2 regions of the Paraclostridium bifermentans genome follow, and region 1 is predicted to be linked to the other one. Evidence: riboswitches for the same ligand, from Rfam matches in the RefSeq annotation. Region 1 holds a riboswitch; the other holds the start of a gene.
What was found. Region 1 has a riboswitch for cyclic di-GMP ahead of KXZ80_RS15125 (YwmB family TATA-box binding protein). Riboswitches for the same ligand answer to the same signal wherever they lie in the genome.
Positions count from the first base shown of each region.

Region 1 (4,804 bases):
CTGTAAATGAAAAGGGTCAAATTGTAGATGGCGACCATATAATGATATTAAGTGCAATCTATTTAAAGAAACACAATAAGTTAGCTAAAGATACTTTAGTTGTTACAGTTATGAGTAATATAGGATTAGTTATAGCTGCAAAGGAAAATAACATAAACTTAGCAACAACAGCTGTAGGAGATAGATATGTTTTAGAAGAAATGAAAAATAGCGGATATAATTTAGGTGGAGAGCAATCAGGACATATGATTTTCTTAGATTATAATACGACTGGAGATGGAACTTTAAGTTCTTTAGTTTTAGCTCAGATAGTTAAAGAAGAAGGTAAAACTTTATCAGAACTTGCAGCGGTGATGAATCAATATCCACAAGTATTAGTTAACGCTAGAATAAAAAATGAAAATAAAAATAGATATATGGAAATACCAGAAATTAAAGCTGAAATAGAAAGAATAGAAAAACTAATGGATGGATGTGGAAGAGTATTAATAAGACCATCAGGAACAGAGCCATTAGTAAGAGTTATGTTAGAGGGTAAAGATGAAGGTCAACTAAAAGAATTAGCTACAAATTTAGCTAATTTGATACAAGAGAAATTATCATAATTTCAGAAGTAAATACTAAGATTAATTTTTAGTATTTACTTTGCAAGCGCCAGAACTTAGTAAAATCTAAGTTGACGAGGACAGAGTTTATCGAATTGTCGGCGGATACTCTGCGGTGTGTTTACCATCGGAAGACTTTTACAAACCGTATAAGTGATTGTATGTACAAAAAAAAGTTTATGTAAACTGACCTGAATCTTAAAAATATATAAAATAATAATATTTTTAGGAGGACACAAATTATGTGTGGTATAGTTGGATATTTAGGAAATAGAATGGCAACAGAAGTTTTAGTAGAAGGATTATCAAAGCTTGAATACAGAGGATATGATTCTGCAGGTGTTGCTATAAATACAGGAAATGAGTTAGAAATAAGAAAGTTTAAAGGAAGATTAGCTGTTTTAGCAGAGGATCTAGAAAAGAACCCTATAAATGGAGGGTTAGGAATAGGACATACAAGATGGGCAACTCATGGAGAGCCATCAGATGTTAATTCACATCCTCACTTTAATATGGATAGAACAATAGCTGTAGTTCACAATGGAATTATAGAAAACTATATGGAATTAAAAGAAGAATTACAAGCTGAAGGTGTAAAATTCTTATCTCAAACAGACACAGAAGTAGTAGCACATTTAGTTGATAAATATTATGAAGGTAATTTATTAGATGCAGTATATAAAGCTACTCAAAGATTAAGAGGAGCATATGCATTAGGTGTTATATGTAAAGATAATAATCAAGAATTAGTATCAGTTAGAAAAGATAGTCCTTTAGTTGTAGGACTTGGAGATGGAGAAAACTTTATAGCATCAGATATACCTGCAATATTAAAATATACAAGAAATGTATATTTCTTAGAAAATGGTGAATTTGTTCATATAGTAGGAGATAAAGTTACTATATTAAATGAAAATAGAGAAGTAGTAAACAAAGAAGTTAATGAAATTACTTGGGATGTTGAAGCTGCATCTAAAGGTGGATACGAACATTTCATGTTAAAAGAAATATATGAACAACCTAATGGAGTAAAAGAAACATTAGTAAGAAGATTAAATGAAAACAGAGAAATCCATTTAGATGATATAAAGATGACTAAAGAAGATTTAGACAATATAAATAGAGTTTATATAGTAGCGTGTGGAACTGCTTATCATGCTGGACTTATAGGAAAATTTGCTATAGAAAAATTTGCTAAGATTCCAGTTATAACAGATATAGCATCAGAATTTAGATATAGAGATCCATTTATAGATGATAAGACACTATTAATATTAGTAAGTCAATCAGGAGAAACTGCAGATACTTTAGCTTCTTTAAGATATGCGAAAGAAAGAGGAGCTAGAATATTATCAGTAACTAATGTTGTTGGATCTTCAATTGCAAGAGAATCAGATGATGTATTCTATACTTGGGCAGGACCTGAAATATCAGTTGCATCAACTAAAGCATATACAACTCAATTAGTATCATTCTATATGATAGCTTTAGACTTTGCTATAAAGAAAGGTACTATAACTAGAGAGTATTATAATGAAATGATAGAAAAACTAAAAGAAATGCCTTCAAAGGTTGAAGAAGCTTTAAAACAAGAAGATCATATAAAAGAAGTTGCAAAGACTTTAAAAGAAAAACATAGTGCATTCTACTTAGGTAGAGGATTAGATTATAATATAGCTATGGAAGGTGCTTTAAAAATAAAAGAAATATCATATATACATGCAGAAGCATTTGCTGCAGGTGAGTTAAAGCATGGAACTATAGCATTAATAGAAAAAGGAACTCCTGTAGTTGCTATAGCTTCTCAAGGAGAGTTATTTGAAAAAATGGTTTCTAACATGGAAGAAGTTAGAGCAAGAGGAGCATACGTAATTGCTGTAGCTCAAGAGAAAAATAAAGAAGTTGAAAAGTCTGCTGATGAAGTGATATATATACCTAATGTTGAGGATGTTTTATCAAGTATATTAACAGTTTTACCACTTCAATTATTATCTTACTATGTTGCAGTTGAAAGAGGTTGTGATGTAGATAAGCCAAGAAACTTAGCTAAATCAGTTACTGTTGAATAATAAAAATCAAAGGTGATATCTCGATTTTATATTGAGAATCACCTTTTTAAACTTTATGCATATTTTTATATATACTAATTTAAGATGCTGACTAATTAACTAAATCTTAAAAATAGTGATTTGAAGCTTTTGAGAGTATGAGATAGGGTAAATACAAATAAAACTCATCCGAAAGCTTAAAAGCGCCAAATTTAGTCTCTAATGCGCAATTAAATATATTTCATAATGAATTGAGAAGCGAAGAACTATATCCTATAGGTGGGCATCTTGGATATATGGAGCTATTGATGCAACCGGCTACACTTAAAATATAAGTATAGCTTTTTTATTGTGTAAAATTATATATAATTTAATATGTATAGAAAAAATTATAATAATATATTAAAATATTTTTGGAATCAGGAATAGTATAACCAACCAATTTTTGTTAATACTTTATAGTATAAAACTGGAAATATGGGGAGGTAATACTATGAAAAAAATATTAGTGAGTATAAGTTTTATATTTATATTTTTATTAGGGATAGTTTTGTTCTATGGAGAATCAGAAGCTGAGATAAAGAATAATGGATATAATCAACTAGTAAATACTTTTGAAAGTATAGATAGTAATTTTAAATTTTATAATATGAAAGCAAATGCATATTTAGATAAATCTTTAGAAAAAGAAGAAATGAAAAATATTTGCATGGAAATAATTTCAAATTTAGGGCTTGAGGAATCTAATTTAAAGTGGATTGAAAGTAAAAAGGACACTCAAACTCAGGTATATGCACAGATAGATGAAAAAGATAGAAATATATCTATCATTGTCGCTAATAAAGGTAAAAATGAGTCCTATATTATAGTTGACATATTAGAAAATAAAGTATATAAAGATATAGTGGATATTTATACAGTTGTAGAAAATACTCTAAATTTGTATTGCAAAAAAGTCGATATTTATACATGTATGGCTGGAGAGTATAAAAAAAAGTTACAACTACACAAATATGATGATATTTTGAAAAAAATATTATATAATATGAATGCTAAAGAAATAGATAGGGTTGAAGAAGAAAACTTTATGTCGGTAACAGCTTTTAGTAAATTGATTAAAACTGATTACCTTGAATATTTGGGAAATAAGGTAAATTTAAATATAGGAATTAGGTATAGCGAAAATGAAGAAAAAACTATGGTTTACGTAGCTACACCTATAATAAAATTAGATTATTAGTGTGAGGAGAAAAGTGAAATGGCAAAAATTTTAGTTAAGAAGAGTAATCCACTTGTAGGAAGTGTTAAAATAGATGGGGCAAAAAATGCAGTATTACCAATAATAGCAGCAACTTTATTAGCGGATGGAAAATCAGTGTTAAAAGGGGTTCCTAACTTAAAAGATGTACATGTAATATCTGACTTATTAAGACATTTAGGTGCTGAGGTTGAATATAAGGATTGTACATTAACAGTAGATGCAAGTAATATAAAGACTTGTGAAGCTCCATATGAGCTTGTAAGAAAGATGAGAGCATCATTCTTAGTAATGGGACCGCTACTTGCTAGATTTAACCATACAAAGATATCTATGCCAGGAGGATGTGCAATAGGAACTAGACCTATAGATTTACATCTAAAAGGATTTAAGGCATTAGGAGCTAATGTAATAATAGATCATGGATTTGTGGAGGCGAATACGGAGAAATTAGTAGGAAGCAAGTTATACTTAGATTTCCCATCAGTAGGAGCTACAGAAAATATAATGATGGCTGCTGCTTTAGCAGAAGGTACTACTATAGTGGAAAATGCTGCAGAAGAACCAGAAATAGTTGATTTAGCAAACTTCTTAAATGAAATGGGAGCTGACGTAAAAGGGGCAGGAACTAACACAATAAGAATAAAAGGAGTTAAGTCACTTAAAGGTGCTGAACATACAGTTATACCAGATAGAATAGAAGCAGCTACATATATGGTTGCAGCAGCTATGACAAAAGGAGATATAACTATAGACAATGTAATTATGGAACATTTAAAGCCTGTTGTAGCTAAATTAAAAGAGGCTGGATGTGAAATAATAGATATGGATAATTCTGTGAGAGTTAAAGGACCTGAGGTATTAAAGCCAATAGATATCAAGACATTACCACA
Region 1 covers NZ_CP079737.1:3,146,216-3,151,019, reverse strand. Annotated here, with positions in the region: gene glmM (phosphoglucosamine mutase) at 1-605, shown strand, start outside; gene glmS (glutamine--fructose-6-phosphate transaminase (isomerizing)) at 848-2,674, shown strand; cyclic di-GMP riboswitch class II at 2,899-2,982, shown strand; gene KXZ80_RS15125 (YwmB family TATA-box binding protein) at 3,147-3,893, shown strand; gene murA (UDP-N-acetylglucosamine 1-carboxyvinyltransferase) at 3,912-4,804, shown strand, end outside.

Region 2 (4,804 bases), 880 kb from region 1:
TTGCATTTTTTAGATTTGATTTCAAGTCTAAATTAATATTATATTCATCTGTTGAATGAGGATTATGTCTCGAAATTGTTTGAAGTTCACTATTTAGAAAACTAATGCTTTTTAAATAATTGTTTATATTATTTTTTGGCAAGTTAGAATTATTTAGGATAACTGTCAAATATTCAAAAAAAATCTTTTGATTGCACAAATAGGTCCACCTCCTAAATCAAAGCGATTATATAATATATGTTAAAAAAGTAATATTAGTTCTGATATGTGATATAATAAATAGCTATAAAAATTTATTTTAGTGAAATAAGGTGATAAGATGGATAATAATTTTAGAAAATTTAAATTGAATAAATATATAACTAAAGCTCTTTTTAATATGGGATACATAGAACCATCAAAAGTTCAGGAAGAAGTGGTTCCAAAGCTTTTAAATAAAGAAAATATTGTAGTTAAATCAAGAACTGGAAGTGGTAAAACAGCTAGTTTTGGAATTCCTATATGTGAGAACATAAATATTGAAAATAATAATATACAAGCATTAATAGTAGTTCCAACAAGAGAGTTAGCTCTTCAAGTAAAAGATGAAATTTCAAATATAGGAAGATTAAAGAAAATCAGATGTAGCGCTATATTTGGGAAACAACCAATAAAAGAGCAAATTTTTGAGCTGAAGCAAAGAGTGCATATAGTTGTAGCAACTCCTGGAAGAATAATTGATCATATAAATAGAGAAACAATCAATTTAAATAATTTAGAATATTTTATTATAGATGAAGCGGATAAAATGTTAAATAAAGGTTTTGTGGATGATATGGAATTTATATTTAACAATATTCCTACATCCGTTACGACTGGATTATTTTCAGCCACAATAGATAAAGAAATAAGTCATATATGTGAAATGTACATTGGAAAATATAATGAGATTATTGTTAATGAAAATTGTATTTACAAAAACAAAATAGAAGAAAAGTTAATGTATTCTAAAGATGAAGATCGATATGAAAATTTAAAGAATATTATATATGATTTAAATCCTGAAACAACAATAATATTTTTGAATACTAAAGATAAGGTATCTCAATTATATAGAAGAATGAAAAAAGATAAATTTTTAGTAGAGCAATTACATGGAGATATGTCTCAAGAGAAAAGGATATTTACCATTAAAGATTTAAAAAACGGAAAATATAATGTATTAGTAAGTACAGATGTAGCTAGTAGAGGTATTCATATAGATGATATATCATTGGTAATAAATTATGATGTTCCTAGGGATAAGGAAAATTATATTCATAGAATAGGGAGAACCGGAAGACACGATCGACATGGAAAAGCAGTGACTATAGTAAGTGAGAAAGATAAAAAATATATAGATGAAATAAAGGAATATATAGGATACGATATAGATGTTTTAGAAGATATAAAAATTGATGAAATAAAAAGTAGCAAATATAAGTTTGAACAAAAATCAGTTGAAATTTTTAAAAACAGAAAAAAAATAAATAATAAGGAAAAAACTCATAGTGAAGTAACAAGAATATATTTAAATGCGGGTAAAAAGAAAAAAATAAGAATTATAGATATAGTAGGGACATTCAGTAATATAAAGGGAATAAATAATGAAGATATAGGAGTAATCGAAGTTCATGATCTGTATTCATATGTTGACTTATTAAATTATAAAGGTGAGAAATTCTTGAAAGATTATAAACAAATAAATATAAAGAAAAAATTAGTAAAGGTAAGAAGAGATAATAAGATATAATTTCAAAAAATGTTAAAATACGCTATAATTATGAAGGTTAATTTAAAAAATAGAAACGAAGAAGTATATTCTGTATGTGGGCACCTGGAATATACGGAGTTAGTGGTGCAACCGGCTATATTTATTGAATATAAATATAGCCTTTTTTATTTTAAATTATGAAAATTGAAGAAAAATAGAGGCGAAGAAGTATATCCTGTATGTGGGCACCTGGGATATGCGGAGTTAGTGGTGCAACCGGCTATATTTATTGAATATAAATATAGCCTTTTTTATTTTAAATTATGAAAATTGAAGAAAAAATAGAGGCGAAGAAGTATATCCTGTATGTGGGCACCTGGGATATGTGGAGCTAGTGGTGCAACCGGCTATATTTATTGAATATAAATATAGCCTTTTTTATTTTAAATTATGAAAATTGAAGAAAAATAGAGGCGAAGAAGTATACCCTGTATGTGGGCACCTGGGGTATGCGGAGTTAGTGGTGCAACCGGCTATATTTATTGAATATAAATATAGCCTTTTTTTATAAAAAATTAAGATGAGGTGATTTTGTGAGAACAAAAAAAAGGTATAGAATGCTTAGTATGATTGTGATATTAAATCTAATACTAAACATTATATCTCCAGGGATGACAGTGTTTGCTGAAAACAATAATGTTAAGTTGACATTAACAAGCAACAAGACAAAATTGGAATCAGGGGAACAAGTTGAGTTTAATTTAAATTACGAGGCATTAAATGGGCCAGGGAGTATAAAAGCAGGAGACACAATAACATTTAAATTGCCGGATGTATTTGAAAATATTCAACCTAAATATCCGCCAGAACATTTTAAAAGCGTAAATGTAGACGGAACAACTGTTACAGCTGTGTTTAGTGAAGGTGCAAATGATGCAATAGGTGGATACATGAGTGTAAAGGCTACAGCTAAAAATGTTGAAACTAACACAACACAAAGAGTTGAAGTTAATTTAGATGGTACAGTTCAATATATTGATGTGGAAATAGTTCCTCCCGATGAAAAACCGCCAGTAGATCCTCCTACTGTAACTGATAGACAAATTTATAAAACTGTTGATAATCCAGATGGATATGATGGTTATGAAAATGGAACATTAATAAACAATATAAATAATCCTGTTATAGGTAAAAAAGTAAAATATAGTATATATGTTAATGAAAAGTATGCAACTATGTATAATGCATATATAAAGGATGCTATTCCTAATGGAATGGAGTTAGTTAAAGATTCTGTAAAAGTTTATGAAACACAATATGGTAAGCCAGAGAAAGATGTAACAGAAGATTTTCGAGGAAAGATAAATACACAAAATAATTCAGTGAATGTAAATTTTGGAACTACCTATAACAAATATAGAGTAAGTTATAGTGTTATAATAAAGCAAAATATGCAACGTTATGATAATGTTGTTGATTTAATTAAACATGATGAAACATTATCATCAAAAGCAATAGTAAAACCTAAAGACGATGGTAAGATGTTAACCAAATACAGTAGAACTAATGAGACAGCAAAAGATGAGAATGGAAATACAATAAATATAGTAAATCTTAATGACAATAAGGTTAAATATACACTTGATATAAACCCTAATAATCAAAGTGTAACAAATGCAATTATTGAAGATAACATTCCAGATGGAATGAAATTAGTAGATGGAAGCATTATGGTAGGTACATATGATATATCTGATAACTTTGAATGGGTAACAGATAAAATGAAAGATAAGATAAAATTTGAAAATAATAAGCTAACTGTTAATATAGGGAATACAGATAAGCATTATTTAATTTATTATGACTTAGAAGTTACACAGAGACAAAAGGCTTACACAAATAAAGCTAAATTAAGTTATGATAATACATCTAAAGATGTTCAAAATGTTGTAAGATATGAAATGAATGCAGGGGCTATAAATGCACGAAAAAAAGTAGATAAGACATTAATTAAAAAAGGTGATAATCAAATAGTAAATTACACAATTGATTTTGATTGTTATGGATATTTTGATAAGGGGTATTTAAATTTAACAGATAAGTTAGATCCAGCAGTTGAAATTTTAGGGGTTGATACTCCAGAACACTTTAATGTAAACATAGATAAAGAAAGCAATACTATAAAAATTACCAATGATAAAAAAGAGATAGAATATGGAGAACCACTTCAAGTAAAAATAAAAACGGATTTTTCTAAAGTAGAGGATGGAAAAACTGTAACTAATGTTGCAAAGATAAACAACTCTACAACTAATAAAGTTGAAACGAAAAAAGGTTATAGATTTACTGCAAAAAAAATTGATAGTACAACAAAATCGCCACTTTCAGGAGCAACTTTTAATTTAATGGATAGTAATAAAAAGGTTATAGCTACATTAAATAGTGATTCAAATGGAATACTATCACACTCAATAGATAATCCAGGAGTATATTATTTAAAAGAGACAAAAGCTCCTAAAGGATATAACTTAGATAGTAAAGAGATAAAAATTATTATAAATGAAAATCAAATAGGGACTACTGTAGATTTAGGAAATATACTAAATACACAATCTGACCATAATGCAACTATTAAAAAAGTTGATTCAGATAATGAAAAAAAAGTATTAGAAGGTGCTGTATTTGAAATTCAAAATTTAAGTGGAAGCAAGATAACAAGTGTAACAACAGGTAAAGATGGAATAGCTAATTTAAAGCTTTCGCCAGGTAAATATAAAGCGGTTGAAAAAAAGGCACCACAAGGATACATTTTAAATACTGATCCTATACAATTTGAAATAAAATTAGATTCTGATTCAGATATCAACTTAGTTGTTAAAAATGATGCAATAAAAGGAAAAATAGAGATAACAAAGACCGACTCAAAAGATAGTAAAAAAGTATTAGCAAACACAGAATTTACAATATTTGATGGCAATAAAAAAGAAATAGCGAAAGCTATGACAAATAAAGAAGGGAAAGTAGAATTCGATAACTTAGGATATGGAAACTACTATTACCAAGAAACAAAAG
Region 2 covers NZ_CP079737.1:2,264,177-2,268,980, reverse strand. Annotated here, with positions in the region: gene KXZ80_RS10865 (hypothetical protein) at 1-199, opposite strand, end outside; gene KXZ80_RS10860 (DEAD/DEAH box helicase) at 347-1,771, shown strand; cyclic di-GMP riboswitch class II at 1,814-1,897, shown strand; cyclic di-GMP riboswitch class II at 1,940-2,023, shown strand; cyclic di-GMP riboswitch class II at 2,067-2,150, shown strand; cyclic di-GMP riboswitch class II at 2,193-2,276, shown strand; gene KXZ80_RS10855 (SpaA isopeptide-forming pilin-related protein) at 2,326-4,804, shown strand, end outside.
Region 2: another riboswitch for cyclic di-GMP. It lies ahead of KXZ80_RS10855 (SpaA isopeptide-forming pilin-related protein); the one in region 1 lies ahead of KXZ80_RS15125 (YwmB family TATA-box binding protein).